DNA from 4 places in the Peribacillus sp. NPDC006672 genome. Region 4 is predicted to be linked to each of the others. Evidence: riboswitches for the same ligand, from Rfam matches in the RefSeq annotation. Region 4 holds a riboswitch; each other region holds the start of a gene.
The links. A riboswitch is a leader RNA that binds a small molecule or an ion and turns the genes downstream of it on or off. The one in region 4 is predicted to bind S-adenosylmethionine.
Positions count from the first base shown of each region.

Region 1: another riboswitch for S-adenosylmethionine. It lies ahead of mmuP (S-methylmethionine permease); the one in region 4 lies ahead of ACQKKK_RS13465 (Na+/H+ antiporter NhaC family protein).
Region 2: another riboswitch for S-adenosylmethionine. It lies ahead of mtnK (S-methyl-5-thioribose kinase); the one in region 4 lies ahead of ACQKKK_RS13465 (Na+/H+ antiporter NhaC family protein).
Region 3: another riboswitch for S-adenosylmethionine. It lies ahead of ACQKKK_RS24880 (ABC transporter permease); the one in region 4 lies ahead of ACQKKK_RS13465 (Na+/H+ antiporter NhaC family protein).

Region 1 covers NZ_JBNNOR010000005.1:90,850-99,337, reverse strand. The annotation lists gene aspA (aspartate ammonia-lyase) at 1-296, opposite strand, end outside; gene ACQKKK_RS09945 (asparaginase) at 320-1,309, opposite strand; gene ACQKKK_RS09940 (helix-turn-helix domain-containing protein) at 1,542-1,913, shown strand; gene ACQKKK_RS09935 (hypothetical protein) at 2,610-2,777, opposite strand; gene mmuM (homocysteine S-methyltransferase) at 3,299-4,261, opposite strand; gene mmuP (S-methylmethionine permease) at 4,251-5,645, opposite strand; SAM riboswitch class I at 5,728-5,830, opposite strand; gene ACQKKK_RS09920 (flavin reductase family protein) at 5,986-6,594, opposite strand; gene ACQKKK_RS09915 (alpha/beta hydrolase) at 6,613-7,221, opposite strand; gene ACQKKK_RS09910 (ring-cleaving dioxygenase) at 7,221-8,168, opposite strand; gene ACQKKK_RS09905 (ring-cleaving dioxygenase) at 8,174-8,488, opposite strand, start outside.
Region 2 covers NZ_JBNNOR010000006.1:37,003-45,490, forward strand. The annotation lists gene ACQKKK_RS11230 (pyridoxal phosphate-dependent aminotransferase) at 1-840, opposite strand, end outside; gene ACQKKK_RS11235 (carbon-nitrogen family hydrolase) at 940-1,722, shown strand; SAM riboswitch class I at 1,794-1,948, shown strand; gene mtnK (S-methyl-5-thioribose kinase) at 2,026-3,228, shown strand; gene mtnA (S-methyl-5-thioribose-1-phosphate isomerase) at 3,243-4,286, shown strand; gene ACQKKK_RS11250 (LCP family protein) at 4,466-5,221, opposite strand; gene ACQKKK_RS11255 (S41 family peptidase) at 5,462-6,919, opposite strand; gene deoD (purine-nucleoside phosphorylase) at 7,219-7,923, opposite strand; gene ACQKKK_RS11265 (YozD family protein) at 8,165-8,335, opposite strand.
Region 3 covers NZ_JBNNOR010000027.1:40,411-48,267, reverse strand. The annotation lists gene ACQKKK_RS24905 (hypothetical protein) at 205-519, opposite strand; gene ACQKKK_RS24900 (S1C family serine protease) at 788-2,023, opposite strand; gene ACQKKK_RS24895 (hypothetical protein) at 2,225-2,950, opposite strand; gene ACQKKK_RS24890 (hydrolase) at 3,139-3,495, shown strand; gene ACQKKK_RS24885 (hypothetical protein) at 3,667-3,978, shown strand; partial or broken gene ACQKKK_RS24880 (ABC transporter permease) at 4,101-4,247, opposite strand; gene ACQKKK_RS24875 (transposase) at 4,290-4,622, shown strand; SAM riboswitch class I at 4,728-4,833, opposite strand; gene ACQKKK_RS24870 (GTPase domain-containing protein) at 4,920-7,661, opposite strand.
Region 4 covers NZ_JBNNOR010000007.1:152,857-161,344, reverse strand. The annotation lists gene ggt (gamma-glutamyltransferase) at 1-434, shown strand, start outside; gene ACQKKK_RS13490 (LysR family transcriptional regulator) at 593-1,495, opposite strand; gene hutG (formimidoylglutamase) at 1,619-2,575, shown strand; gene gltS (sodium/glutamate symporter) at 2,605-3,810, shown strand; gene ACQKKK_RS13475 (hypothetical protein) at 4,091-4,246, shown strand; gene ACQKKK_RS13470 (SOS response-associated peptidase) at 4,307-4,978, shown strand; SAM riboswitch class I at 5,322-5,429, shown strand; gene ACQKKK_RS13465 (Na+/H+ antiporter NhaC family protein) at 5,624-6,940, shown strand; gene ACQKKK_RS13460 (chromate transporter) at 7,388-7,930, opposite strand; gene ACQKKK_RS13455 (chromate transporter) at 8,011-8,488, opposite strand, start outside.

The sequences.
Region 1 (8,488 bases), on a different contig from region 4:
TGAATTGGGTCAACAATGAAATATTCATGCCATTTTCCATCGATCACTTCATCTGAAGCTTTAACGATAGCGCTTCCAATACCTTCATATAACCGTTTCGTGTCCATATTTGCTAAAGCGGCTGCTTTTTTAATCATAGCAAGTGCACGAATCATTTCTTCATTGACTTTGTAACCGGTAATCGGAAAATTTTCTACAGCTCGTAAAGTTTGTATCCCATAATAAACATCTGCTGGAATTTCCTTTTCTCCAAGAAAGTCTTTTTCAATTCGGTATGTTCTCTCATCTATCAACATTTCCTCTTGCCCCTTTGTTTGTTCTAGAATGTAATGTCCTCTGCAATCGGTGTTTCCATCATTTCCTTCACCTTTTTGGGATCCTTTGTCTTGGCTAATACCCACATCAACTTAGGAACGATGGCTTCTGTATTCATATTTCTCGAACGAATGATGACATTCTTATTCACTTTTCGTCCCACTTCGTATATATCCATATCCTCCCCTTCCTCTAAACATTGGGTAGTAATGACAACGGATATTCCACATTCAACCAACTCATTCAATTTCTCTAAAATATTTCTTCCTTGAAATGGAATACCGCCGCTTCCATAACTTTCAATTACAATTCCCCGATATTGATTTTTTAGAAAATCAAAGAATTCCGGCTTAATTCCGGGATGCAGCTTAACCAAAGCAACATCAGTACAAAGGGATTCATCTAACTTAGCTTCCTTATTCTTTAGTGAATGAACTGGCTTAAGATACTCAATTTTATCTTCATTTATGGAAGCAATATAAGGATAATTAATACTTTCAAAAGAATCATAGCTTTTCGTTCTCAATTTAATGGCCCTAGTACCCTGGATGACTCTACCATCAAAAACTACATATACTCCTCCGATATCTTCACAAGCAAACCGAATCGCATCAGAGATATTTCTTTTGGCATCCGTCTTTTTAAAGGCAATCGGGATTTGAGAACCAGTAATAATTATTGGTTTCCCTAAATCTTGTAACATATATGAGAGCGCAGCTGAAGTGTAAGCCATTGTATCTGTCCCATGGGTGATGACAAAGCCGTCGTAATCATGGTAGTGCTCATGGATGGATTTTGCCATTTCTGTCCAATCCTCAGGCTGCATATTCGTACTATCAATATTCATCAAAGGCTTACTATCAATCTTACATAGTAAATCTAATCCCGGTAGGTGACCTAAAATTTCGTCAGCCCTCATCTCCGGTACCAGTCCATTTTTCCCTTCTAACGAAGCAATTGTACCACCGGTAGTAATTAACATCAACTTCTTAATTTTTGACTTCAACTTCTCCAATATACTACCCCCTATAAAGCCTCCCTGTTTCCCAATCATTCTAAGCCTCTCAGAAAGGATGTATTCTTTGTAAATGTCTATGTTACGCGTACACCATATGTAATTATAGTCATGTTCCAGTGTGAAATCAAGCTAAAGTTATTCATTACGCGTACACTTCATAGTAATATGATGTTATAATGGTTTTATATATAAAAGGAGAGTAATAAAGATGATTTTAAATAGATTAACTACATTAAGGAAGGGCAAAAGGTGGTCTTTGCAATATACGGCTGATAGACTCGGAATCGCCAAGAGTACCTATGCAGGTTACGAATCGGGCCACCGCCGTCCTTCATTAGAAACAATTAATTTATTAGCCGGCTTATATGATACATCCACCGATTACATTCTAGGTAGAGTAGATTATCCAGCTTTGCTGTCTGGAAATGTTTCCACAGAGTCCAAGCAAGTCATGGAATTAACGGATTTCCCAAACACGGAGCTAGCAGTCGATGGAACCCCTCTATCTGAAGAAGAAATGATTCAATTTATTGCTTTTATTAGATCTAAGCGAGAAGTGGAAGTAATTCGCAATAAATAAAATGATGCAACAGAGCCATTGGGTTGAATTCTGGTAAGTTGGACTTCTGATATAAATCTCGACAGCAAATAAACGAAACCAGAGTATAAACTATCATATTCTGTAGCAACAAAAAGGTACGGGCCATACAGCATCAGTGTTCCTTTAAGTTATTCACGCCATTAGTATCTTTGAAGGTTTGGAAATGTTTCACTATTTATAATTGGGATTTGACTTCCGGAGAAGAAGGCTTTTAAGTTCATGAACTCCATAACTTTAAAAAAATTAGGTAAGTCGTCCTGGTTATGATTATTGTTGAGTTTTCACGTTCATGACGCTCCCCCCAATTCAAACACCCCCTTTTGAACAATAGATTATCACTTACTGGTTGGTAGCTCTGCAATAAAATCTAGTTTTTATTAATTAATAGAAGAAAGTCGTCTTATAAGGATTAGACCATCCATCATTTTTATCCTGTTTTCCATTCTTCTTACTTCAAATTATTCAAGGGAATTTCGGTCCGATTCACCATATATATCCGTTTTTAATAATGAAATGAAACGGAAGGACTACTTTTCCTTTTTTTTATGCAATGAAAGAAAAAACCATAGTAAAACTCATGGTTTTTCCCCATAACATAACTGAAAATTACTGAAACTTCTTTAAAAGTGAATTTTTAACGGCATCGGAATGGCTCCTATATTTTGCTTCCCTATATTAAGGCATCTCGTCTTCTTTTTCCCGATTTTTAAAAGCTTCATGTGTGACAATATCCTCAATCTGTTCATACTGTCGACTGTGTTCCTTCTCTTCGCTTATTCTATTATTAGGTAAATTTCCAGGATGACCTTTTTCTTTATGATTAAAATTTTTACCACGACTCATACTCATTCTCTCCTTTCCATTCTTGTTTGTTTAGTTTTCCCAAGCAAAAAAAAAATATGATTTAATTTCACTTTTTACTGTTTGTGAATCGATTCGTTAATAAGGAACTACTCATGCTGGGCCGACTTACATCTATCTGTTGCTTGCCCTCATAAAGGATGTTTTTCAGTGTTGTCACAAAGCAAGAATATGTGTATCCAAAACATGGATGCAAAATCAAAATAAGCCCCAGTGTCTCGAGAAGTTGACGACTAGGCCAAAAATATTTGCCGAGAACGGCTCCCCTGGTAAAATCACAGCAATCCGGTCAGAACCAAGCAGCATATCTGAACGATAATTTATATCCCGATCTCACACGCCTTTTTTTAGAAGGAATAGACAACAATAAGCAAGGCGGCTAGTGCCGGTCTCCAAAACTGAATAAAGAGACCAAAAAGAACAGGAACCGCCTGATTAAGACGCTTCCCGTTCTTTTTGTTTTCATATAATGATTATTAATAACAGTTGATATAGGAATAAAGCTATGAGGATACCACTTCGGAAGGTCGCCACTTTCTTGAAATCTCTTCAATATGATGAGGTGCCGTTCTGCAGCATCCTCCGATTAAACGTGCCCCAGCATGGTGCCATTCTTCAGATTTTTGTTCGAGCGTGTTACATGATTCTTGACCATGCCATGTTTTAGTTTGTGGATCATAGGTTTCACCAGAATTCGGATAAACTATAATTGGTTTTTTTGTGTTCGCACGTAACACCTTGATGGCGTCCGTGACAACTGATACTGGTGCACAGTTAATACCGATCGCAGCAATTTGCTCACTGTCCTCAAAGAACTTTGCACAATCCTCCAGCAATGTACCGTCACTTATTGCTTTCTCATTTTTCAAAGAAAAGGATAGCCAAGCATATACTTCTGGATAATCTTTCAATAATGAATTCAATACTTTTGCTTCTTGCAGGGATGGAATCGTTTCAAATGCTAAAAGGTCGGCACCTGCTTCAATCAAAGCTGATATTCTTAAGCGATGAAATTCTGCTAAAGTTTCATCTGAAACACCATAGTTTCCTACATATTCTGAACCATCAGCGAGGTAAGCCCCATAGGGTCCTACTGATGCAGAAACCAATGGCTTAGGTCTATTCGTTTGCGTCTCTTCCTTCCAAAAATCATCTCTTGCTCTTCTTGCGAGAAACACCGTTTTTTGAATTAACTTCAGGGCCTCTTTTTCTTGTATTCCACGAAGGGAGAAACCTTCAACAGTAGCTTGGTAGCTTGCAGTTATCGCACAGTCCGCTCCTGCACGGAAATAGTCAGAGTGAACCCGATAAATCACCTCTGGATTTTCAAGTAATACACGGGCAGACCAGAGCGGATCGTCCAAATCACACCCATACCGCTCAAGCTCTGTAGCTAGTGCTCCGTCCAGAATCATGACTGAATGTTCTCGTAAAATAGCGTCAATTGGGTTAATTTTATTCTTCAAGATCTACACCTCTTTTCTTTGAAGTTTGTGTTATATAATAACTTCCATAGCAAAACAAAATAAATGGAATACCACAATAAAGCGCAATCCGTTGTGTAGGATCAAATGCAATTCCTATACAAGAAGCAAGACAAAGCATGAAAGAAATGATTGGTACAAGCGGATATAATGGTGTACGATAAGCCAAGTCATTTACTGAATTTCCTTCTTTTATAAACCGTCTGCGAAATAGGAACTGTGAAGCGCTAATACTCATCCAAACTACAACCACGGCCAGACCCGAAATGGATACAAGCACTATATACACAGTATCCGGTGCAATAACACTAGAGAACAAGGCTAAACCACCGCCCAACATACTGAAAATGACTGCATATATCGGAACACCTCGTTTTGTTAATATTGCAAATATTGGTGATATGGTTTTCTTATCTGCAAGTGACCAAAGCATTCTGGAAGAGGCATATAGACCTGAGTTTGCAGCAGACAAAATGGCAGTTAAAATAACAAAGTTCATAATATCCGCTGCATATGGCACTCCAATTCGTTCAAGAACGGCCACAAAGGGGCTCTCTAATACGCCTGCATCCGAAATAGGCAATAATGCGGATAATACAACGATGGTTCCTACAAAAAAGATAATCAATCTCCACAATGTCAGACGAATTGCCTTTGGTATCGTTTTTTCTGGATTCACAGTTTCTCCAGCTGCAATTCCGATTAATTCAGTTCCAGAAAATGCAAAATTCACCGCAAGCATCGTCATGATAATGGCAAAAGCACCATTAGGAAATAACCCTGCACTTATAAAATTGGAAAATAGCGGTGCTGATTGAGAGTTAGTCATTGGAATAAAACCTACCATTGCAGCAACTCCCAAAATAATAAATATCACGATCGCAATTACCTTTATTGACGCAAACCAAAATTCAGATTCAGCGAAAAACTTGACAGTCAGCGCATTTAATACAAAAACCAAAATGGCAAATAGAGCACTCCAAATCCAGACATTGATTGATGGATACCATCGCTGCATCAACAATCCAGCAGCCGTGAATTCCGAACCTAGTGCAACAGTCCAAGTTAGCCAATACAACCAGGCTACTGTATACCCTGTCCCAGGTCCAATGTATTTGGCTGAATAGCTATGAAACGCTCCTGTCTCGGGCATATGTACTGCCAGTTCACCTAAACATAGCATGACCAGATAAACCACTAGTGCCCCTATCAGATACGAAAGGATAGTGCCAAACGGGCCAGCCTGTTGAATCGTATAACCCGTACTTAAGAATAAACCGGTTCCAATCACCCCCCCAAGCGATAGCATGATTAAATGCCGTGCTTTCATCTCCCTTTGAAATTCATGCTTCGTTTTGTTCTCCATTCATACTCTCCTTCATCCTGCATCCAGAAAAAACGAAAACGCACTCTAAAAAGAGTGCGTTACTGACAAATAAAAACGTAGGGTCTCATCTATCAGGGTTTCACCCCCTGGAATTAGCACAGTGTCGTAGTAGACCTGTTGCTGAGGTTTCATAGGGCCAGTCCCTCCACCTCTCTGGATAAGAAATTTATTTTTTTATTACTTTATCAATCTATGAAAAAATTGTCAAGTATTTGTTTTGGATTGTAAAGACTTGCTTTTTTGCGGGCAAGTCGCTCAAGAATTGGAGATAACCCAAGATAGAAAAAAAGACGGCATCTTAAAGATGCCGCCACAATTATTAAGGACGTTCCATTTCAAATAATTCTCCTAGTTTTGTATAAGTATGACCCGCTAATCTTGCGACAGGTTTTAGCCCATTCTGGTCAATTCGGCCATTATGGTAAATATCTTGCTCTATATGATAGCAGACTATTTTCCCTATCAATAAATCACAACCAGGTTTATTCTGGGAACCTGCCAATGGTATCGCATGCTCTAATATGCACTCAAAGCGTACCTTTGCTTCTTGCAATCCTGGTACGGATACCTTATCACTGACAGCCGGCGTGAAATTGGTAAGACCCAATTCACTTTCGTCAGATGGGAGTTCCTTCGCCGTTCGATTTGCATCAGCTACATTATTCTCATCAGTGATATGAACAACGAATTCACCTGTTTGAATTGCATTTCGGGCCGTGTCCTTTGAAACTCCTTCTTTCCGTTGAACAGAAATGGAAATCATCGGAGGATTTGAACTGACTATGTTAAAAAAGCTGAACGGCGCTATATTGATTGTACCGGTTTCGGATTGTGTCGTAACAAAGGCTATAGGTCTCGGTATAATGCTTCCAGTCAAAAACTTATAATTATCCCGTTCAGTCAGATTTTCAGGATTAACAGAAATCATCTTCAGTCCCTCTCATTCTTATAAAAAGTTCTTTTGAAACCATGAACCCGCTGCCTCAACCTCTGAACGTGTTAACTGATGACCGTAATTTTCCCACTTAACATCCACTGTAGCACCAGCTTGCAGTAAAAGTTGATTAAGTTCATCAGTTTCTGCTGCCGGGCAAATCGGATCGTTTTTACCTGCAGCAATAAATACAGGTATATCCGCAAGGGAAGGCAAAGCAATCCCTCGTCTAGGCACCATGGGATGATGAAGAATCGCTCCTTGTAATGCCCCTTCGAAATGGAACAGCAAACTTGCCGCTATATTTGCACCATTGGAATAACCTAATGCTACCACTCTTTCACGGTCGAAGTCATATTTTTTGGACGCTGATTCCAAGAAGTCATAAAGCTCCTTCGTACGAAAGATCAAATCTTCTTCATCAAAAACCCCTTCGGATAACCGGCGGAAAAAACGAGGCATTCCGTTTTCAAGTACATTTCCCCGTACGCTCAATACGGATGATCCCGGTGAAACCATTTCCGCTAATGGCAAGAGATCTGTTTCCGTTCCTCCAGTGCCATGTAAAAGCAAAAGCAATGGCGCTTCTGGATTACTACCTTTTTGAAAAATATGCTTCATCATTTATCCTCCTCCAGTACTCTCGGCACTGCCGGCAGTAACGTTTTCTCCATAATTCCCCTTTTTTCTTCCAGCCATGGCGGCAGCATTAATTTACTACCCATCGTTTCCTTCGTTTCATCATGAGCGAAGCCAGGTGGATCTGTGGCAACTTCAAAAAGTATGCCTCCATCTTCCCTGAAATAAATGGCATCGAAGTATTGACGATCTGTAAAGGGTGTCACACCATAGCCATGGTTGGCGATATGCTCCCTCCATTCTTTATGATCTTCATTATCGATTGCACGCCATGCAAGATGATGGACAGTTCCCACTCCGATGTTCCCATTTGGCAAAACCGTTTTTTTAACATCTATCAAATTTCCGATGGCCGATGTGGATTTGAAGCGGATGTAATCGCCCTCTTCCCCAATTTTTTGCAGGCCCATCACTTTCTCTAATAGTTCCATCGTTTTGATCGGTTTTGACGTCAATAATACGGCACCGCCGAATCCCTTGACCGCCTTGGCAGCTGGTACACCGCCGAATGACCACTCGCTATTTTTCCCTTCTTTACGCTCAACCAGTTCAAGTTGCAAACCATGGGGATCTTGAAATTTCAGATATTCCTCTCCAAAACGTGAAACTTTCTCAAATACTATATTAAACCTGTTCAACCGCATTTCCCAGAAATCCATTGAACCTTCCGGAACCGCATATGTTGTAATCCCCACTTGCCCAGAGCCAATTTTCCCTTGGTATGCCGCAGGCCAAGGAAAGAAAGTGATGATAGTACCTGGTGAACCTGATTCATCCCCAAAATATAAATGATAGGTTCCTGGGTCATCAAAATTGACCGTTTTCTTCACCATGCGCATTCCCAAAACTCCAGCATAAAAATCCACATTCTCTTGAGGGTTGCCTACAATTGCTGTTATATGATGTATTCCCGCGGTTTTCTTTTGCATGCCGATTACTTCCTTTCCCGGTTGATTAAATTTGTTGATTTTGTATTCAGTGGTTTTAAATTCGATTCAATATCCTGTCTTTTCGATTCTAAAAAAGGTGGTAAGGCAAGGTTTTCACCTAGGTGCTGCTCTGCTTCATCCACGGTAAAACCAGGTCCATCTGTCGCTAGTTCAAATAAGATGCCATTCGGCTCCCTGAAATAGAGGGAACGAAAATAAAAGCGGTCTACATATCCCGAGTTCACGAAATTCGATTCACTAATTTTTTCTATCCATTTTCTCAGTTCCCCTTCATTATCCACCCGGAATGCAACATGGTG
Region 2 (8,488 bases), on a different contig from region 4:
TTCCTGTATCGCCGGGAAGAGACTCACATAAAGATGGTCTTGTAATAGTTCAAGAGCTTCTATGACACTTTTATTCCCCATTGCGAAGCCCACTCTCCACCCTGCCATATTGTATGTTTTCGATAGTGTGTATATTTCTATTCCTACATCCTTCGCTCCCTCTGCCTGGAGAAAGCTTGTCGGTTTCTTTCCGTCGAACCCTATCGCTCCATAAGCGAAATCGTGGACCACACAAATTGAATGCTCTTTTGCGTAGGAGACGGTTTCATCAAAGAAACTTTCAGTTGCAGAAGCACCAGTGGGATTATTCGGATAGTTCAAGAACATCATTTTGGCTTTATCAAGCACGTCTTTATGTATAACTTTGTAATTTGGAAGAAAACCATTTTCTTCTGTCAAGGGCATGAGTTCGGTTTTTGCCTGGGCTAACACTACACCTGAAAGATAATCCGGATAGCCGGGATCGGGAACTAGGATCGTATCACCTGGATTTAATAAACACTGCGGCAGTTCGACAAGACCTGCCTTTCCTCCAAAGAGAATCGCCACTTCACTATTTGGATCCAGCTTGACACCATATTCACGTTCATAAAAGACGGCAGCGGCACCCTTTAAATACTGATATCCCCGGAACGGTGAATATTTATGATTAATTGATCTTTCAGCGGCAGTCTGTAAACTTTTCACGATATGTTCAGGCGTCGGTTGATCAGGATTTCCCTGGCCTAAATTAATGACCTCATGTCCTTGTGCCGTAATCGCATTGACTTTTGCGACAAGTGAGGCAAAAAACTGCTTTGGCAGGTCCTGAAGCTGTCTGGATTTTTCGAATTGCAACATTTATACACCTTCTCTGAAATTTCTTGAAATTCTAGTCACAAATGATATATGTTTATCATAGTCTTGTAAAGTATTTTTTACATGTGGGGGGTTTAAACGATGAAGTGGAAAATAGCCTGTATTCAAATGGATATTGCCTTCGGGCAACCAGAAATCAATTTTCAGGTTGCAGAACAATGGATGGAAAAAGCAGCACGATCCAAAAGCGATATCGTTATTTTACCAGAACTTTGGACAACCGGATACGACTTGACCAGGTTAAATGAGATTGCTGATGAAGAGGCAGAAAAAACGATGGAATTTTTAAAAACCCAGGCAAAGCAACACCAGTTTCACATCATTGGAGGTTCCATTGCCAAAAAAACAGGCAAAGGTATCTATAACACCATGATCATCATCAATAAGGATGGAAATCTCATTAAAGAGTATGATAAGCTCCACTTATTTCAATTGATGGATGAACATCACTTCCTGCAGCCAGGTGAAAAAGAAGGTTTATTCACTCTTGATGAAAAAATATGTGCTGGTTTCATTTGTTATGACATCCGCTTCCCGGAATGGCAGCGCGCCCATGCTGTTCAAGGTGCCGAAGTTCTATTCGTAACCGCAGAATGGCCTAAGCCCAGACTCGATCACTGGAGATCCTTATTGATTAGCCGTGCCATCGAGAACCAAGCCTATGTTGTAGCCGTTAATCGTTCAGGTTCGGATGTCAATAATATATTTGCTGGTCATTCCTTGATTATTGATCCATGGGGAGATATCGTAAGTGAAGCGGGAGAAGAAAACGAGCTATTGACAGGTACCTTGGATTTCACTAAAGTTACGGATGCTCGTAACAAAATACCTGTATTCGAAGATCGCCGGCCGGATTTTTATTAATTTCCCCATTGACAAACTATTTAAAAAATTGATATTATTTTCCCGAAGATTAAAATTTCAGAAAACATATACTCTTATCAAGAGCAGGCTGAGGGATAAAGGCCCTATGAAGCCCAGCAACCGACTGTAATACCATTGTGAAATGGGGCGGATCCACCGCCGGATTATAAAATCCACAGAGCACGGTGCTAATTCCACCAGAATTCATTTTTCTGGGAGATGAGAGGTCCGAAGCCAAAACTTCTGCCTCTTTCTATATGAAAGAGGCTTTTTTATTCTTATTTTGAACCTGGAGGGAAAAAAATGACTCAAAACCATTCGAATTTTAAAAGATTAACAAACGAAACAGCTATAACCTTTGCAAAAAAACTTGGGTTGGTCAATGCGGATGCCAGTTTAAACTGTAGAGAAATCGGAGATGGTAACTTAAATTATGTTTTTCATATTACAGACACAGATACAAATAAAGGAATAATAATCAAACAAGCGGTCCCATATGCCAAGGTACTTGGCGAAAGCTGGCCGCTGACATTGAAAAGGGCTGCCATTGAAGCCAATGCCCTTATTCATTTCAAAAGCTATTGTCCCGAATTCGTACCGCAAGTCTATTATTCGGATGAGCAGCTTGCCATCACAGTCATGGAAGATTTATCGCATTTGAAAATCGTTAGAACAGGATTGATCGATGGTGATCCATATCCATTGCTTTCGCAGCATATCGGTGAGTATGTAGCGAAGACGGCATTTTATACATCCGATTATCATTTAGAACCCTCTGCGAAAAAAGAAGTGGCCCGACATTTCACGAATCCGGAGCTTTGCAAAATCACTGAGGTCTTCATTTTCACGGATCCTTTTTTCGAGGAGCTCCCCGGAGATTTCGAGGTAGAATTGACTGATGCCGCCAAAAGTATTTGGAATGATCAAGATGTGATACTTGAAGTCGCCAAGCTGAAACAAATCTTTGAAACCGAGCAGGAATCCTTGATTCATGGAGATTTACATACAGGAAGTATATTTGCAAGTGAAACTGAAACAAAGGTTATTGATGCAGAATTCGCTTTTTATGGCCCAGTTGGTTTTGACCTAGGTCAATACACAGCCAACCTTCTCTTTCAGGCAGTCACACGTAACGGCGCTGGAAAGGAAGAGATTTTCACACACCTCCATCAATTTTGGAATGCCTTTGATAGAGCATATACTGAACTATGGAACACCCAAAATATAAGTCCATTCCGCAATGTGAAGGGTTATCTACCATATTTACTGGCTAAATTCAAAAGGGACGCATTCGGTTTTGCCGGGTGCGAACTGATTCGGCGAACCATTGGCCTATCCCATGTTGCCGATCTAAATGTCATTGAAGATAAAGAAACTAGGATCGCCGCGAAAGCGACAACATTGAAGATTGGTGCTTTTTTAATTAAAAAACGGGGAAAATTGGATGTTCCAGCTGTCATTGATTCGTTGAAAAAACATACTCTTCCATCCTATTCAGCCCTTTAAAAGGAGACCTGTACATGACGACACTAGCACCCTTACCATATTCGGTACAATGGGATGATACCCATATTACATTATTAAATCAACAAGCCCTGCCTTCCTTAACTGAATTCATTGAACTTCATTCAGTTGATGATGTATATGACAGCATTTTGACATTAAAAGTACGCGGCGCCCCAGCAATTGGACTGACGGCAGCATTTGGCGTTGCACTTGGTGCCAAACAGGAAACAACTACTGAATTAGGGGAATTCAAGAAGAATGTAATTCGGCATATTGAAAAGCTCGCCTCTTCCAGGCCTACTGCAGTCAACCTTTTTTGGGCATTAAGGAGGATGGAAAGCACCTTGCAAGCAGCACAAAGCATATCAGCTGCCAAAGAAGCACTTGTAACGGAGGCCAAAGCCATCTTTACTGAGGATGTAGAAATGTGCAGGAAAATCGGGGAACATGGTTTATCCTTATTCGCTAAAGGAGATTCCATCCTAACGCATTGCAACGCTGGGGGGATTGCCACAGCACGTTATGGAACAGCCTTGGCTCCCTTCCACCTTGCAAAAGAAAGGGGCTTTCCGCTAAAAGTGTACGCTTGTGAAACCAGACCTGTGCTGCAAGGGGCACGTTTGACTGCTTGGGAACTGATGCAATCGGGGATTGACGTCACCTTAATTTCTGATAATATGGCTGCACATACGATTCATCAAAAACGGATCAATGGAATTATAGTTGGTGCCGACAGGATTGCGGCTAATGGGGATACAGCCAATAAAATCGGGACATTGGGATTGGCCATATTAGCCAAGCACTTTGGTATCCCTTTTTATGTGGCCGCTCCATCAAGCACATTCGACCTTTCAATCGAATCCGGCTTATCCATCCCGATCGAAGAACGGGATGAAGCGGAAATCGCCTTCATTCAAGGTGTACGGATCGCTCCGGAAAACGTGAAGATATTCAATCCAGCCTTTGATGTTACACCGAATCATCTAATTACGGGCATCATTACAGAAAACGGCCTCATTACACCGGATTTTGTAAAAAACATTCCGCATTTTGTTTAGTGATCCAGGTCATTTTATTGATATTAAAAAACGAGACGGATTTAAGGTATCCTTCTCGTTTTTTAAAGAAAATCAAATAGTAATATTCTTGCGAGGTCTATTATAAAATAATTTAAGTGATTTGAACAAATCACTTCTTTCAATTGATGTCTTCGATACTAAATGATGATTAGTTATTCTTATTTTGTAAAGAATTCTTGAAGTGCCTTCTTATTTTTAGCATAGTCCATTTCCAACACGGCTCCGGTATGGGGATATATTTCATCTTTATAGCTTCCTTCTACGGGGATCCTTAGAGTTTCAACGGTATCAGGTGTATGGAAGACGGCTTTTGGACCCATTTCCATAATCGTTTTCACCCCAATATCAGTATTTAAATACGAAAGTCCTTGTTCGATTATGCTAGGAAGGACCGCCATCCCTTCGAAGGATGATATTTGATTTATAAACGCTGATTTTAATTGAACCAATACTTCCTGTTGACGCTCTACCCTTCCAAAATCACTTTCATCGTCATGTCTAAAACGGACATATTTCAATATTTCATTACCATGTAAAACATTTTTACCAACGCTTGCTTGAATGCTCATATCATCAATAATTTCCTGATCCACATCCACAACTACCCCCTCAGGGGCAAGTAAATCAACCATCTTCACAAATCCCTGAAAGTCAATTACTGCCACATGATCGACCTTGACATTAAAGTTTTCCTGAATGGTTTTCTTTAGCAGATCCTTTCCACCATAATAATACGCTGCATTTATTTTGTTATATCCTGATTTATCCCCAGGGATTTTCACATAACTATCACGCATAATGGAAGCCAGCTTTAGTTTCTCCTGCTCAGGAAAGTATTTTGCCAGTATAATCGCATCTGAACGAGATTTTTCCTCCCCGCGAGAATCAACACCAATTAACAGAAATGTTTTCACGCCTTCTTGAATCACTTCTTTTGTTAGCTTTTTTTCCGTACCTGCATTTCCATTTTGTTTGGGTAAAGGGGCATAGGTGCCAGAATCAAGACCATTAGATATATGAACAGTACCTTTTCTTTCATTACCTCACCTCATCGGAAAATTAACCATATCTTTACCTTATATTGGAATACTATTCATTGAACGACAAAAAAGCCTGCCAACGATAATCGCTGACAGGCTTTTCAGTAAAAAACATTATTTGATTTCTTTTTTTAATACTTCTACCGCTTTTTTCACTTGTGTGTCATTTTTAAGTATTTTTTCCCGGATGACCTGCATCAATTTCACGGTAGTATCATCTTTAATGGTACCAGTTTCTTTAATTTTTTGTTCCCTTTGGAACGCTTTTACCGCATTTGTGGTTGCTTCATCAAAGAATCCATCTATCTTACCTGGATCATGGCCTGCTTCCTTCAGCATCTCTTCGGCTGCTTTCACTTCACTGGAAGAATCAGAAGCTTTCAATTCCTTATCAGGTGAAATGTACGGAAGGCTAGCATAATCGGGAAGTTTCACATTAATATCCGGCTTGATCCCTTTTTTATGAATCCAATTGCCTTCAGGAGTCAACCATTTGGCTGCCGTATATTTGAAGTTAGACCCATCTTTAAAGTCTTGGGCAGTCTGCACAGTCCCTTTTCCAAATGATTTGACACCAATCAAAGGAATGTCCGCAGATTCACTGACAGCGGCCGCGACAATTTCAGAAGCACTGGCACTGCCATCATCAATCAATACGACTACCGGTATCTTCAGTTCTCCATCATTCTTCGATTTATAAACTTCTTTTTTCCCGCTGCGCTCCTCAACTTGAAGGACAACTTTCCCATTAGGTATGAACAGGCTTGCCATTTCTATTGCTTGGTCAAGCAGTCCCCCTGGGTTTCCTCGCAAATCCAATACCAGACCCTTCATATCCTTCTTCGACATCTCTTCAAGCGACGTTTTCAGCTCTCCGACAGTATGTTCGGAAAAACTGGTCACTTGAATTTTTGCAACTCCATCATCAAGCATTTCCGCATAAACTGTTTCAATCGGAATTGTGTCACGTTTAATCGTGAGCTCCATCGGTTCCGACTCACCAGCTCTTGAGATGGATAAATCCACTTTCGTACCCTTTTTGCCCCTTATTTTCAGGACAGCTTCAGAAGAACTTAGTCCTTCAACGCTTTTACCGTTCACACTCAAAATGATATCATTCGGTTTTACCCCTGCTTTTTCTGCTGGGGACCCTTTTATTGGTGAGACGACCATGATTTTTCCATCCTGCTCCTGGATCTCAGCACCGATTCCTTCAAAAGATGAAGAGATGCTCTCATGGAAACTTGATGCTTCCTTTTTATCCATATAAGCAGAGTAGGGGTCATCCAATGATTTGATCATTCCATTAATTGCCCCGTCCACCAGCTTTTCTTGATCAATTTCTTCATAATAGTTATCTTTTATTGTATCGTATGTAGAATACAGCTTTTCAAATTCCGAATGTTTATCAGGTGCTAATGACTCTACTTTTTCATCTCCAAAGGTCAAGGCTATTGTAGTAATCCCTGCTGTTAGAAATATGACTAAGAAAATCCCCATAATAAAAGTAAACTTCTTTATTTTAATGAATTTCCCTGCCTCTTTTGGCTGTTTTTGATTTTCTTCTTCCACTTAGCCTCACCACTTTCATTCTTCATGACGATATAAACGATTTCATTCTATTTTATCAGCTTTCATGTCAATCGAAAAATAATTGTTATCAAAAATAACAACTTATGATCATATGTATTTTTTTAACCCCTAGTAAATGTTAAATCAAATGGAAAGCACGAAGGACACCCAGGCAATTCCTGAATGGAGCCTCTGACATTACAAAAATGCGGATACCAAGGAATGAATGAGCCTCTATCCCAACTGTCATTAAACAGCATCACTTATTCCTGGCCACCCGCCTGTAACACAGTCAATTATCAGTCTTGGATAGCTGCTTCCAATGCCACTTCAACCATTTCGTTAAAAGTTGACTGGCGCTCATCCGACGATGTTTCCTCACCTGTTAAGATGTGATCGGAAATTGTTAATACAGATAAAGCTTGGCGGCCAAATTTAGCAGCAAGCGTGTATAGGGCCGCTGATTCCATTTCTATCGCAAGGATTTGGTATTTTGCCCATTTTTCCAATTCACTATTATCGTTATAAAACTGATCGGCCGTAAACACATTGCCGACCTTCAATTGCAAGCCCTTAGCCGTGCCCGCGTCATAAGCTTTTCTTAGTAAATCGAAATCCGCGGTTGGGGCAAAATCCACTCCTCCGAAAGTCATGCGGTTCATTTGGGAATCGGTGGAAGCGCTCATCGCAAGGATTACATCCCTGACTTTTACATCTTTTTGAATGGCTCCCGCAGTTCCCACACGAATCAGTTTCTGGACATTATAGCTGTTCATCAATTCATTTACGTAGATGGAAATGGACGGGACACCCATGCCTGTGCCTTGGACAGAAATTCGTTTCCCTTTATACGTCCCTGTATATCCGAACATGTTACGAACTTCATTGTAAAGTTTAGCATCCTCTAAAAACGTTTCAGCAATATATTTTGCACGCAACGGATCACCAGGAAGTAAGACCGTTTCCGCAATTTCATTTTCTTTTGCACCAATATGTACGCTCATACAACTATGTCCTCCTTAACTTGTGGTTGAAATGATATTCAAAAACTACTATACCATATCAGCCACAAGTTAGGAAAATTGAACCTTATCCAAAAGACTTAAAAGATAAGGAAATTGGTAATCTAGAAAAGGCTTTTGGCGCCCTCTTCTAAATTGCAAACAAAACGGCGGAGGCCCGCCGTCTTTTTTTAATGGTTTTTAAAAGTAAGGGAAAGGAAGCTGCTAACCGTCGTATGACAGGTTACTCATCGACTTCTTCATCAATTATGCATTTTTCAAGAAGATACTCGAATGTGATGTCAGCAAGATCTTCAACTTCAGCTTCTGTTGGAAGATAGCCCCGTCTTATCAATTCTTGAAAAAAGAATTCCGCTATCTCTTCTGTATCAATAAAAACCTCAATTTCTCGCAAATCATCGCCCCCTTAATTAAAGGTCTATGAGTGTGTAGAGACAAATATTCCAGTAAGGCATTCCATTATGGAAAATCATTTTAAGGACCTACATTTACCATGGTCCATTCGCGGCCAATTATATGGGTTTTTTTTAGAAACTTGGAAATTGGC
Region 3 (7,857 bases), on a different contig from region 4:
CTGCAGCACTCGTTATGCACCAAGAAATATTTCAAGCGATCCATTGAGCCTCATCTTCCTGTAAGGAATGATGTAATACGAGTATGAAACAATTAATTTCTACGTGGATATACAATGGGGTTCCTATTCCTCCATGTTCTTACAGCCGTTGCCCTTGGTGTTGTTGCATGGCCTTTCTTTTAGAACAGGAATGATTGTCCTTTTTTAATTACTGTATTCGGTACTTCTTTTTGTTTTATGATTAGCTTTTGATTTTAATTTTATGATTTTAGTCGTCTCCGGTACAACTCTTATACCCTTTTTTGTGTTCATCACCATTTCTTCTGTCAGGACGAAAAATATACCAACTAGAAAAATGGCAGCCGCGCTTAGTGTAATGGCCATCCCAACAGCGGTTAATAAATAATCCTTATTGTAATCGCTTACAAAAAAACTTAAACCAAAAATTAAAATTCCGATTACACAACCTGTGCCTGATACCCACTTCACTGCATCCATCATCTTCTGATTAGTTTCCATTATTTCATCCCCTTTCTTTCTATTTTATGACATTTCACAAATTTGTCAAACATTTTCTATTTTTTAACATATTCACAATGAAAACCTTGACAAATAGACGAAGCCGCTATTCACTTTTAGGTATTCAAGACTATATAAAAGTCTGTAAAACAGTATAAATACACTATCAAATTTTCCAATACTACCCTTTTCTATACTTTTAAAAACTTTTTAACTTCATTATCAAATAAATGGCCCCTGATGAATTTATCAGGGGCCATACCTCTTTCTATGATTTCTGCAAGGATATCGTTAACGTTTTCTTTTCAGCACCCCGATACACTTTAACCTGCACCTTATCGCCGATTTTCTTATCCGTGTATAAGACTTTCCTTAATTCTGCTGTCGTATTTATTTTCGTTCCATCAATCTCCGCGATGATATCCTGTTGCTTAAGCCCTCCATTCGCCGCAGCCGATCCCGCTTCAATACTCGTAACCATGACACCTGACTTTGCAGCTTCAGGAACATTTTGTAAGTAATACTGTGGCAGTTCTTCTATACTGGCCAAGCTGACTCCTAAATATGGGCGCGTGATTTTTCCATTTTCAATCAGTTCCGTAACAATGGGAATCACATCATTACTTGGTATGGCAAACCCTAGGCCCTCCACACCATTTTCGGAAATCTTCAAGCTGTTTATGCCGATCACTTCCCCAGCTGTATTGATCAATGCCCCGCCGCTATTGCCAGGGTTGATCGCTGCATCTGTTTGAAGGACATCAAGTTCCCACTCACCTTCCGATGTATCGACTGAAATCGAGCGTCCGGTCGCACTGACAATCCCTTGTGTAACCGAACGTGAAAAATCAAGTCCGAGAGGGTTACCAATCGCCAATACTTCTTCACCTGGACGCATGCTATCAGAATTCCCGAATTTAATACCTTCAGGTGCTTTCGAAGCATCAATTGTCAAAACTGCTAAATCCGTCAAAGCATCCGCCCCGACAACCACTGCAGTTGCCTTTTGTCCATCATATAATGAAATTTCGACTTCCTTTGCTCCCTCAATAACATGATTGTTCGTAATGATATAGGCCTTCCCATTTGCCTTTTTATAAATGACCCCTGAACCAGTGCCGCTCGCAACCTTTTCGCTTTTCGTGCTTTGTTGCTGGAACGGGCTCTGGTTTTGCATCTCTTGTAAATTCACGACCCCTACAATCGATTTGGATGCCGCTTCCACCATCTCTGCCCTATCATTTGAATCCGTACTTGTCGATAACTTTTCTGCCGTGACACTTCTATCCTTTTCAACGCTTTCCGTTTGTTCTACACCTGCCGTTTGGGTTGACTCATTCACGGAACCTTTCCCTTGATCTATAAAGTCCCCGCCCAATACAAATACAGAAGATGTAACAATAGAAGCAACTGTTCCGGAAACAAGGCCAGTTAGCAAAAGCGATTTGCCCTTCTTCCGTTCTGCCTTCACTTTGGCTTGCTCATCACCATTATAATTCTCCATCTTTATCCCTCCTATGATTGTCCTTTACTTGGCTCAATCATAAACAGTAATTATTAAAAAATTCTTAAGAAATAAAGAAATAAGTGACCTTTTTATAAAAAATATAAAATTTTATCAAAACTTGCTATGTGATATTTTGCCATGCTTGAAAACAAAAAGGTCTCAACATAGGACCCTTTTCAATTCAACCGTTATATCTCTTTACATGACTTCATACACTTCTTTTGTCTCCTTATTCACGCCATACCAGCCCCAAGTAGCTGCGTGGCCATTTTTCTGACTGCCTTCATCCCCTTCGAACACTTGAAAAATGTAATCTCCCTTTTCGGCATCATGATCATATTCGATTTTCAAATGCGGGAAATTTTCCATGTCCACGTAATCCTTCACAAGCTTCTCCGCCTGAGATTTACTTAAGGTACTAACCGAATCCTTCCTCCCTTCTTTTTCTTTTCCTTTTACCGTCCCAGCTTTTGTATCCGTTGCCGCCTTATCTTCTAATTTGGATCCAACGTTCCCCTTTTCACTTGCTTCCTCCACCGGTTCCACTTCGTCACTCCCCTCTACTGTTCCTATAGTGGCTGAACCTGACACCGGATGCATTTCCGCCGCCTTTAAAACCATTAGTTTACCTTCCCCATATTTTGCCTTATATGCGGTTGCTTCTTCAAAATCTCTTTGGGCCGCATCAAAATCCTGTTCGTCGTATTTCTTCATTCCACTCGCCAGAAAACCTGAAAGATCCATTAATTCTCTTGCTTCCGATGTTTTTGCTTCTTTATAAGCTAATTCAAATGCCTCGTGGGCTTCTAAATAATTTTCCTCATTCAACTGACTTTTTCCCAAATCCAGATTGGAATCATAATTCCTTGTTACGCAGCCTGAAGCAATCAACATAAAAAAAATAACCATGAATGATCTCTTCACTACATCACTCCTCACTTTTCCAAAGATACTCTCCCATATTATTCTATAAATCCATCATAAACCCTTTGATTAAAATTCCGATACCTCTATTTCCTATCATTTTCATTAAAGAAATGTTGATTTTTATGATTATTTTTTTACAAAAAGCGGTACAGAATAGATAAACGGTTGAAAGGATGATGAGCAGAATGAGACAGGATAAACAGACCTATCATGTCGATTTGGTCAGCGGCGACGTACTCGGACAAAAACTTGAAGAGAATCCGAGCTTCACTGTACATGCAACTGATGAAGAACTGGCAGAATTGAAACAATGCTTGGAGGAACACCGGACAGATGACCTGGAGGCATATGCCCGTTCACATGTGCCCTACCTTCTCTATCATCATGACCGGGCAAATGATAAATACGATGCAGCCATGAAAAGACTTTATGCCCTCATTTATAAATTAGGGGATGCAACGGCACGAAACCATATAGAAGAAATCGGCATATTGAAAGATAACAAATTCGAGGGAAAAGAAGAAGTGCAAAAGTTCAAATAAGAATTATGACAGAACCTGAAATTCAAAGGTTCTGTTTTTTTATGAAAGACCCCTAAAGGGGATATGGGGGCATGACTTTAGCTTTGAAATTTGTTTTAAGTGAAAATAAGTTGTTGTTATCCACTAATAATATTATGATGGCATTCTAAATAAAAATCGGAGGTATCTTATATGTTTTTATTTGGGGCCATTATCATTTATCTTTGCTTAGCATTTTTCTGGACGTTTTTATTCAGCCTTTTCAAAAAGAGACTTTATGTTTTTATTGCACCTTTCAGTATTTTGGTCATATCGCTTTTATTATTTGGTTTAGGCAGTGCAACACCTTTGGCAGTCGATTCATCAACTAGGGAGCCGCTGCACCCACTTTCTCAACCCTCAGCTTCTTATACACTAACGTCATTTGCGGTTATCGCACTAGCTCCGCCTTCTTTTATACTTGCTTTTGTCATCTTTATTATAAGAGGTAAAAAAGTAAAATGAAGACGATACATAAACGCCCCCGCCCCAATGGGTGCCAACGAAAAAATCCTGTTGCATATCCAACAGGATTTTTTTCAATCTTTATTCAAAATTCACAATGACAGGATTCTTCTTTGGCCCGATGAAACCGTGGCCCCTTTTGTATAGGTAAGGGCAATTCCCTGGATAATGAACATCGTAGCCAACGTCATCAGCATGTCGGGAATTCTCAATTTAACGATCATGAATGAATTCAATGCCCCTACGACTAGTGAGGCACCGATTGCAGCTCGACCCGCACGGATAAAAGTGGCTTCACGAGTGACTTTAAAATTTATGAATGCGAGGACTGTTCAGATTGCCCATTGAAATCGCGTTGCACAAAGGCAGAAGGAAATCGTCAGGTGCATTATAACCCGATTTATGAAGAACTAAAAACGAAAGCAAAAGTGAACCTTTGGTCTGAATCAAATGCACAAATCTACGCTCGACGAAAAATCGAGGTTGAGAATGTTTTTGGTCACATCAATGGCAATAGATCGTTCCGTCGGTTTTTACTTCGGGGCTTGCCGAAAGTCCAAAACGGAGGTTGTCATTGTGGCTATGGCCCATATTCTACTGAAAGTAGCTGGCCTTCGAAAGCTACTCTCAACAAAGAATTATAAAAGTAGAAAAACAGGTGAAGGAAAACGAATTGTTTTTCTTCACCTGTTCTATTTTAGGGACTTATTAGACAGTCCCTTAATCAGCTGTATTGCAGACTTATCCCTCTCTTATCTGTCAAAACATTTCTGTTTTGCAGGATTTAACACCAATTCCTAATGGAACGGTTGCTGGGCATCTTAGGGCCATTCCCTCCGCCACTCTTGATAAGAGAATATACGTTTTTCGTAATTATCACTTTATAGGGATATAGTCGCAAGTCAATAGTTTTTTGAATATTTGAAATGTTCCCTGCTATTTTATTTTCTTTGAAGCTGGGCTAGACGCTTTTTCTCAATTTTTTCAAGTCTCTCCAACTGACGTAGTTTCACTTCGAACACAGTAATCGGATCACGGTAAACTTCCGGATTTTCTTTCATATGCTCCAATGCAGCCTGGTAGTCTTTGATTTCTGTCTGCGTTTGCTCTATCGTTTTTTGAAGTAAGGCAAATGAGCTGCGATAGAAAAGTGAGATGTCCCGATCCAAAGATTTTTCAAACAATCCAAATTGGGTAAGGAAGCGTTCAGTGATCATTTCCGCAACATCCTGATAATCTTCACTTTCCAAGTATTTCTTATAACGATTGTACATATTGGCTTTATTTTGCGGTATTGCCCCAAACAGCTTCCCTGCTCCTTTAAGCAGCAATTGTGATGGAGTCCTGCGCAAAAGGATATTAACGTTTTCGATGCGGATACTGCTTGTCATCCGGTCGGCATCACGGCGCCAGTCATCCAATACCCTAAAGTCACCTGACAGCGTTATCCGTTCTTCTTTGTATAATTCATTGAATCCGGCACTCATCTCATCCATAAACTGTTGGCTTTGCGAGAACTCCATTTGGGAACTAGCAATCCAATCTTGAAGAGAACGGTAATATTGAGGCATGATCTTGTCAGAAATGAATGCTTGAATCCGCTCATTCATTTCATGGTTCAGCTGTATATGGACCTGACTGAAATCACTGCTTTCCGTTAACGATTTAGAGCAATCCCTCAGTAATTCCGGAATTTTAGAAGAAAGCTGACTTTTAACTTCATCCTTAAGCACACGGTACGACCTTATGATATTTTCACTTTTTTCTTTTTCCAAATCAGCCAATTGATTGACCGCGCCATTCAATTTGACTTCCATCTGTTCATTCCAAGAGATGGAATGCTCGCATTTCCGTTCATTGGCTGCTCGTTTTTCTAACAGATAAGATAAAGTTTTACGAATGAAAGCAAGAATTTTTTCAGATCTTCTTTCTTTCCAATTATCATCTTGATAATTGGATTGAAGGAATGCTGAAAGGTCCTTCAACTGCTGCTTGCTGTCATAAAGTTTGGAGAAAGCGAACACTTTCGCATTCGGGAAATATGCATTCACTTTATCCCATGTTTCGTCTTCCATCCGGACCGCGACTTGATCACTGTATATCGTATCCATTTTATTTAATAAGAAATGAATCGGCAGTTTCGGAGCCATCATTTGAATTTCCAATAACAGGTCCCGTTCACTACCGGTGAAAGGCGCCCGGGCATCAAGAACGAACATCAGGCCATCACTGCCATGTAAATAGCCTTGGAAATCTGATTCCACGCTTTTTTCCCCATTGAACCCCGGTGTATCCAATAATCGCAGACGATTATTTTTAAGGTAGTCACTGATAAGCGTCACATCGACAATAGTCCCGCGCTGGCGGCGTGTTTCATCTAATTCAGTTAGCTCCATGACAACTTTGCTATCTGTATCGGTAATTTCAAGGATTTCCAAATCATCCCCATCTTTGACACTGACTAGTGAAGAATGATCTTCGGCAGCGATGCTCTCGCCAACAATTGACTGTATAAAGGATGTCTTGCCATTTCCTGTACTTCCCACAAGAAGAAGGTTGAAATTTTCGGTATCCTTAAGCCCCTCGACCATCCATTTAAGCTTATTGCCAACCCTTAAATCATTCTCTTCAGCCCATTGGATGATGGAATTGAACAGTTTCTCTCCAGCTTCCAGTCCGCCTCCCAATTTAGGTGATTTCGAAAGCAGGCTTTCTGCATCCTGAATGACCAGCGCATTAATCGTATCCGGGAAAATTTCATTCCAGGACAACGCGGATGCCGCTGCAAACAGCGAAAGCTCCCCATCTGCGATTTTTAGCCAGTTTTCCAGCAACCTTGGCACGACAGGACTTAAATCTTTGATTAGGTGCGTTCCTTCTAACAGACCTGCATATGCATCCCTGTAATAAACGGAAAGCTCATCCCATACATCCCCTTGGTTTAATTCGATGGTATCTATCAGGTTATTAATCACTTTTAACCATTCAAAATATGAATCGGTATATTTATAATTTTTCCAAAGGGCAACCGTCATCTTTTCGAAACGAGCCTGGTCGAGCGTATATAGCGAACAAAGGACAGTTGAAAAATAATCCGGGGCCATAGATTGAGCGACACCCTGTTGGATATATGTTTTCAGCACATCAAACCAGCTCATTGATTCCGTACGGATACTTTCATCTGAAGCTAGAACCACCGCACTGTTCCAATCCTTTTGTTCTTCAAAAAAGGCACGTGCGATTTCCGTGACATTCGGGTAGTCCGGTTGAAACTCGACTGCTTCTTTCACGACTTTGGAAGCCAAATCATTTCTAGATTCCACTATGTAAAGGGAAAACAGTTGCAAAAGAACCTCCGTTTTCAAAACCGCTTCCTTCGTATCGACGGATTTATAAATATCCTCTGCGGTTGAATACATTTCCAGTTCAAAATAAGCATCAGCGATGTTTTTCTTCGCCCATGAACCAAGTTCACCTTCTATGTTTTCCCATTTGAAAATGGCTGCTTCATAGTCATGATGCTGAAAATATACTTCACCTTGAGCGAATCGAACTGCCGTTAAATCCGCTCTTTCCTTTTTTTGTTCCACGAGAAACATTTCACCCAAAGCTTGAATAGGGTGCTTCCTTGTATCCTCAATCATCGTTTCATAATATTTTTTCCCGATCAGCCGTTCGTCCATCTTTATTCCCCCGATATATTTCATATTTTCAATTAAAGGATAATCACTAATTTGAAAAGCATTCAAAAAGCCCTTACATGCAATTAATAGGTTCCTTTAGTAAAGAAAATTATTTGTAAAACCTTAAAATATTATTTTAACAAAACAATATGGTAACAACATGTCACCACTCTTACAATTTTAAAACAGAAAGGAA
Region 4 (8,488 bases):
TGCAAGCTGTTATTTTTGATTATGAAACAGGGAAAATGTATGGAGGAGCCGACAATACGAGAGAAGGAACTGTTCAAGGAGTGTATAATGTTTCCTATAAAGCGAAAAAGCCAAAAGAAATAAAAGAAGAAAAGAAGGGACCGTTTACCTTAAAGGTTAATGGAGCCGTTTATCCTTATTCAGCTGAACAAATGAAACTGATAGATGAAAAACCCTATATTCAATCAGACAAATTGCTGCTTGGATTGGGTGTAATTGGAACAGGGGACTTAGGAATATTTAAAGCAGATAAAAAATCGTATTTACCGGTGTTAAAAGTAGCTAAATCATTAGGATATAAAACAAAATGGAACGAAAAAGACAAAGAGGCACTATTGGAAAAAGATCCTGCGGATTTTGTAGATCCCGACGATGATGGTACCATCACGAATTGATTTTATCCTGACAATATAACAAGTCCAGACAGGGATTCCTTTAGAAAGATGTAAATAAGGAAATTGGAAGTGAAATGGTTCAGACTAATGATATTCCCCTTGTGCATTGTGCAGAAGAGGAATTTTTTTTGTGCAATTTTCAGTGAAGTTTTGCTTTTTTAGTAGCCGTTTCTATCTCTCTCATTAAAAAAGCTATGTATCTCCTCAACTAACTTACATACCGCAGGAGACAGATATCGATCTTTCAAATAGGCCAGGTATACAGTCCTTTCCAAAAAATTCGAATCTATTGCACGAATTGCAGTATGGGTTGTTGCAACGGATTTTACATAGCTTTCCGGTAAAATTGTAACACCAAGTCCTTCTTCCACCAAACTGCAAGCTGTTTCAAGTCTTTCTATTTCGTAAATAATGTTTGGAAGTGCCTTTTCATTCTTGAATGCTTTTAAGATATCATCTCTTGTTTGAAATCCAGTTGTACTGATGATTAATTCTTTCTTTGCAAGGTCTTGGAAAGTGATAGACTCTTTTTCGTTTAATTCGTCATCTTTATGGACCAAAAGCACGAATTTTTCATTGTATAGGGGTGCAGACATGATTTCCTCGTTGTTAATTGGCTGATTCGTGATAGTGAAATGAACATTAAACCGATTTAACGATTCGATAACCTTTTCTTCACCCAATATTTCCCTGACCTTAAAATGGATATTAGGATAATTGATTTTAAAATTCCTGATTATCCTCGGGAACCAAACTTTGAATGATTCAATGGAACCTATAGATATTGTTCCACTTCCAACATGCTTCATCTCCTCAAGTTCCACTTGCAAATTATTGAATCTTCTTAACAAATCCACTGATCTCGTATAAAAAATCCCCCCTGCTTCCGTAAGGTCAAGTCCCCTTGTATTACGTTCCAAAAGCTGAAAACTAACTTCTTTTTCTAATTTCATTATGGCATTACTTAAGGAAGGTTGAGATATATGCAGTATTTTAGCAGCTTTAGAGTAATTCTTTTCCTGGACAACGGTAGTGAAATAACGTAGTTGGCGAAGATCCATATATCCTCCTTTCTATAGTTTAAAACTATAGATATATTAAAATTTTGTATTGGTAATTATATATTATCTCAATTATAATTTTAAAAAAAGATATTTCAGAATTTTTTTAATAAAGGAGAAATTATGTATAATAAACCGATTTTAGAATATTGGAATGGAAGGGTTGATTCCCATTCTGAAATGGACAGCTTAAGGTACCACCAAAGAGTGCGTTTGTCACCGATTTCGGAATTAACCACCTCTTCCAAAGCATCCAGAACCTTTGGAATGATTGGCTTCAAATGTGATGAAGGCGTCAAAAGGAATAAAGGCAGGATTGGTGCTGCAGAGGGCCCTGATCATATAAGGCAGTCCTTGGCAAAATTACCATGTCATTTATCCTCTCGAACCGAGCTGGTGGATGCTGGAAATGTAATCTGTGAAGGTTCAGAGATGGAGGATGCCCAATTTCAACTGGGATCAGCTGTTGCCCAGATATTGGAGAGTAAAGCGATTCCTATCATACTTGGGGGAGGACATGAAACCCTTTATGGTCATTATCTTGGGATAAGGAAACACGTTGGACCAAAGGCTAGATTGGGGATTATTAATATTGATGCTCACTTTGATATGAGGCCTTATGAAAAAGAAAGTTCATCAGGAACGATGTTTAAACAGATTTTGGACGAAGATCAGAGTTGTGGATATTTATGTGTCGGAATTCAGAAACAGGGAAATACGAAGGCCCTGTTTGAAACTGCTGAGAGGAGTAAGGTCGACTACATATTGGAAGAAGATTTGTCATTGAACGAAATGGATGAAACCAAGCAGCGGATTAATGAATTCGTTAAGAAAAATGACTTCATCATTCTTACATTATGTACTGACGTTATTGATTCAGCCTACGCACCTGGGGTAAGTGCACCCTCTCCATTTGGACTGAATCCGAAATTGGTCCGGGCCATTATTAGGCATGTCGTATCAAACGAAAAGATCCTTTCCTTTGATATCGCGGAAGTGAATCCTTCGTTGGACGAAAATAATAAAACCGTTACATTGGCAGCACATTTAATAAATGAGGTATTGCTGCATTTTAAATAATAAATTATACATCTGGGGGCAGACATATGATGAATCTGGAATTAAATCAAATCACGACTTTATTTCTCGCCGTATCACTGCTTTTGGCGGGTGGACTGTTAATTAGGAAGATCCCCATCTTAAAAAGATTTTGCATACCGGCTCCAGTAGTGGGAGGATTATTGTTCGCAATACTTGTGACAATCTTTAGACAGGCTGGATTGATCAATTTAACATTGGATACTACTTTACAAAGCCTTTTCATGCTTACTTTCTTTACAACTGTCGGTTTAGGGGCAAGCTTTAAACTTGTAAAGCTAGGTGGGAAACTGCTCGTCATTTACTGGCTGGCTTGTGGCGCTCTGGCTCTTTTTCAGAGTATGATAGGAGTTTCACTTGCAACCGTACTTGATTTAGAGCCTTTATTAGGAGTAGTAATGGGCCCCATCTCGATGGAAGGAGGCCATGGTGCAGCTACTGCATTTGGCGGGACAATTGAAGATCTTGGGGTTAGTTCCGCTTTATCCATCGGACTTGCAGCAGCAACGTTTGGCTTGGTTGCAGGAGGGTTAGCTGGTGGTCCATCCGTTAAATATTTAATCACAAAGTATAAATTACAGCCATCCGAAGCGGATATTAATGATGAAGTGGCGGCAGCCGTGGAAGCGAACGCAGATTCATCCAAAGGGATCAACGCCCAAAACTTCATGATCCAGATTCTGATTATAACATTCTGTATGGCAGCAGGTTCTTACTTAGGAGAGCTTTTCTCGAGTTCAACCGGTTTTGTTTTGCCAAGCTATGTAGGCGCAATGTTTGTAGCGGTTATCGTTAGAAATATTCTTGATGGTTTTAAAAGAGAAGCTGTCGATATGAAAAGCATCGATCTAATCGGAGACGTAACATTGGGAATTTTTCTATCTATGGCCTTAATGAGCATAAAACTATGGGAAGTGGCCGATTTAGCATTGCCGATGCTTCTAATTGTTTTCGTCCAGGTATTTTTCATAGTACTTCTTGGTACATTGGTATTATTCAGATTACTAGGTAAGAATTATGATGCAGCTGTCATGGTTGGTGGCTTTATCGGACATGGATTAGGGGCAACTCCCAACGCAATGGCAAATATGTCTGCCATTACAGGTCAATTTGGTCCTTCGAGAAGAGCGTTTCTTATTGTACCGATTGTAGGGGCATTCCTTATCGACCTTTTTGCTATCCCTATTATCATTACCAGTATAAATTTGTTGAAGTAAAAAACCTTCAGACCAGACTGTCTTTGATTTTATTCATGGACAGTCTTTTTTATCTATATGATAATTCGAATGTAAATGGAAGATTACAAGCTTCCTTTACTATGAAATTAGGGTCTCGGATTGCTTCGGGTGATTAATCTTAAAGGTAATCAAGTTAAATGGAACAACTGTATAGACTCCTTATTAATGGATTAACCACGACTCTGCTAAAGGTCAATAATGATACTTGTAGGTTTTTGGTTTATAATAACAACCATCTAGCCTTATGAGGGGGGATCCTATGAATGAATATAATGTAACGGTCAGGAATGGCAGTACCTTAATTTTGTCGGAAATCATTAAAGCTGAAGATGAAAGAGAAGTCCTTGGCACACTTTTGATTTCCAGCGAATTATTTAATCAACCATTTACCGACATCAGGATTTTAGAACGCTGATTTGTACCTGCCCGTTCCATTTGTTACACTGTAATAAATCTTAAAACGGTAGGCGATATTATGTGCGGACGTTTCACCCTTTTCACTGACATTGAAGAAATAAAAGACCGGTTCGATATTCAAGGATCATTTGATAAAGAATACCAATTCAGTTACAATATTGCACCTTCCCACTCCGTGCTCTCCGTCATTAATGACGGGGCTAGGAATCGACTTGGATATCTTCGGTGGGGACTCATTCCTTTTTGGGCAAAAGATGAAAAAGTGGGCTATAAAATGATCAATGCCAGAGCGGAATCCATTGCTGAGAAGGCAAGCTTCAAGAATGCGTATAAGATGAAACGATGCTTGATAATCGCTGATTCCTTTTATGAGTGGAAGAAGGAACCCGAGCGAAAAATACCCATGCGAATAAAGCTTAAGAATCATGCTCCATTTGGTATGGCCGGTCTCTGGGAATCCTGGAAATCTCCAGAGGGCATCAACATTTATTCGTGCTCAGTTATAACGACCGTTCCTAATGAGCTAGTGGCCAGCATTCATGATCGTATGCCTGTCATCCTTAAGCCTGAAGATGAAAAGAATTGGTTGAATCCGTCCATTAATGATCCTGCATATCTGCAGCAGTATTTAAAATCATTCGATTCTGAACAGATGGAAGCATTTGAGGTATCGACTGATGTGAACTCAACTAAAAATAATTCACCTAACCTGATACAACAAATTTGCTGAGAGGTCTTTTCATTAGACCTCTTTTTATTTTAGTTCCTTTCTGATAAAAAGACAGAATTTGGGGCATGATCCGACTATAACAAGTAAATCATTATTGAAAAAATCTTATTTACTGCACATGTAAAAGTCCATTTATAATATTAAGGTCCACATGTGAAATACTTATAAACTAAACCTTGCGAAAATACATAAAATGCTGTACTCTTATATTTGCTTTTCAATATGGCTTCAATGTCACTTCCCGAGAGGGGATCATGTAAACTTGGAGCGGTTCAGCAAGTTTTCAGCCTGCTTTTTTTCTAGTGGAAATCGATATTGATAATATCATTATATAATTTAAATCTTCTTATCAAGAGAGACGGAGGGACTGGCCCGAAGATGTCTCGGCAGCAGACTTAATAGGAGTGCTGTGCCAAATCCAGCAGGCTATTTTTTGCCTGAAAGATAAGGAGGGCGTTTTTTATAAATTAAAAGACCTCTTCTTGTTGTTGTTAAATGGAAGAGGTCTTTTTTTATGCTGACAGTTTTAAGGTGTGGATTCCATTAGTAGGAATGTCAGGTTATTATTAGCGCTATTCGCAAAAACTGTTAAAAGAATAAGGGCTGTGACACATGTCATGGGAAAAATAAAAAGAGGTGTTCATCATGAGTGCAAACAATAAAGGGAATCCCTGGGCATTGATCCCATTTGTCGTTTTTTTAATTTTATTTATAGGTTCCGGAATCATCACTAAAGATTTTTATTCATTTCCGGTGATTGTTGCGATTTCAATTGCATCAGCAGCTGCATTGGCAATGAATCGGAAAGAGACTTTCAATCAAAAGGTTGAAATCTTCTGTAAAGGTGCCGGGGATTCCAATATTATGTTAATGGTTATCATTTTCCTTTTGGCCGGCGCTTTTTCCAAAGTTGCAAGTGGCATGGGGGCAGTTGAATCAACAGTGAATCTTGCCTTAGCTGTTTTTCCGCAAAATCTATTAATGGTTGGGATTTTCATTATTGCTTGTTTTATTTCTTTATCTATGGGGACAAGCACGGGAACGATTGTTGCCCTAGCACCTATTGGGGTTGGAATTAGTGAGCAAACAGATATTTCGCTTGCCCTTTCAATGGCGGCCGTTATTGGTGGTGCTATGTTTGGGGATAACCTTTCCTTCATTTCGGATACGACAATCGCTGCAGTTCGAACACAGGGAACGAAAATGAAGGATAAGTTTAAAGTGAATTTTTTCATCGTTTTACCTGCTGCCATCATCACATGTGCCATCCTAGGAATTTTAACGATGGGTGAACAGGCCGACATCTCCCAACATTCTTATAATTGGGTGAAGATCCTTCCATATCTTTGCGTTTTAATCACTGCATTGGCAGGAGTCAATGTGTTCCTGGTCCTTTCCATCGGCATCGTATTTGCCGGAATTATCGGCTTGGCTGATGGAAGTTATCAACCATTGGGTGTTATTCAAAAAGTTGGGGAAGGAATGGCGGGAATGTATGAAATCGCCTTCCTTGCCATTTTAATAGCGGGTATGGTAGCTGTAATCAAACATAATGGTGGCATCGATTATTTACTCCACCTTGTGACCCGAAATAGCAAATCAAAAAAAGGAGCGGAATTTAGCATTGCCGGGCTTGTTGGTTTGACGAACCTTTCAACGGCAAATAACACGATTTCGATTATCATTGCCGGACCACTTGCCAAAAATATTGCCGAGAAGTATGGGATTGATCCACGTAAATCGGCGAGCTTGCTTGACGTTTTTGCCTGTTGCGTCCAAGGGTTGATTCCATATGGGGCACAACTGCTTGTTGCAGCAGGGATAGCAAAGATTTCCCCTATAAGCATCTTGCCATATTCATATTACCCAATACTTATTGGACTTTGTGGAATCGTTGCCATCTTGATTGGTTTTCCACGGTTTAAGTCGGGTAATGATGAAACGAAGGAACGTACTTCTTAAAATGAGAATAATTATGAAAAAACACCCTGAATCATTGGATTCAGGGTGTTGCTTGTATGGTTAAAAATACTAAAACATAGGCAAAAGACAATAAAAAAGCGAAGACATCCTCGCTCTTATGCATGATAAATATTAATGTTTAGAAAGTAACAAAGTCGCTCCTCATCTGAACTATAAATTCGAATTCTCCTGCCTGATATTTCTTTAATTTATGGAACCAACTTTTGCCCATCATCAAAATAACTGCCTAGTTCCGGTCCATATTGATGGACGGCGGATAATCCACGTTCATCCTTCATTTCCACAAAATCACGAAACTCAGGTTGTACCATCTCACAATTTGGAAAAATATGTTAGTTTGATAATGTTTCCATTTGAACAAATATCGTTTCAGATTTAGAGATTACATGGAAGTGTGTTGAACGTTTGCACCTGAAAAATGAGTCGTTATGAATAAAAGACAACACCAACTAATCCAGAAAGAATAAGGATATAGGCTGGATGCCAGCGTAATTTCAATAGGGCAAATAATGATAATCCAAAAACGAGTAATAAGCTTATCGTATGCCATGAAAAGTTCATAGCTATCATATGATTGGAAAGGGCAAAACTGATCGCTGCAAAGAGGATTAAACTAGTGACAATGGGTCTTAGTCCATAAAACATCGATTGTATAATTGGATAATGATTCAATTTGCTGAAGAAGGTGGCTATAACGATTACGACTATAATAGCAGGAAGCAAGATTCCGAGAGCAGATGATATGGCTCCTGCTAAGCCAGCAGTTGAATAGCCAACGAGAATGGCACTATTGGTGGTGATAGGACCGGGGGACATACCGGATATAGCGATTACATCAGTAAATTGTTGCGTCGTCATCCATCCATGCTGTGAGACTTCCGATCCTATTACGGGAATCATGGCGTATCCCCCTCCAAACGATACAAATCCGATAATAAAGAAGGTGCTAAACAACTCCCACAATTCCATCATCCTATATCCCACTCTTTCTTGAAAATTAGTTTAACAGTTTATACCGTAACAGGGAAATATCGTATACCTTTCATGGGCTATATGCCTGCACCCATGAAATATTCGAAATCATTCTCTTCTGCTTTCTTTTCATTTCGGTCCATGTTGATTTTGTAACCTAATTTCCTCTTAATAGAGATGGTCACAACACCTGTTATCGCTCCTGCTAATATAGCTAAAACAGGGTGAATGAAAAAAAGGATTGGAATCCCTACTATTAATATACCGAATGTTGATTTGTCAACAATAGCCGTTTTCCCTATCTTGATAGCCGCATAGACGATGATGGCAACTATGGAAGCTCTAATTGATATGAATGCGGATTCTATCTTTGGATTATCCTGAATGAAAAAATACAAAATGCCGAGTAGTAGTACAATTAAAAAGGTAGGAAGTGTAACACCGATCATGGCTGCCATTGCGCCCTTCATTCCGGCAATTCGATGGCCGATAAAGGTGGCGGAGTTAATGGCGACAGCTCCCGGTACAGACTGAGATAATGCAAAAACATCCGTA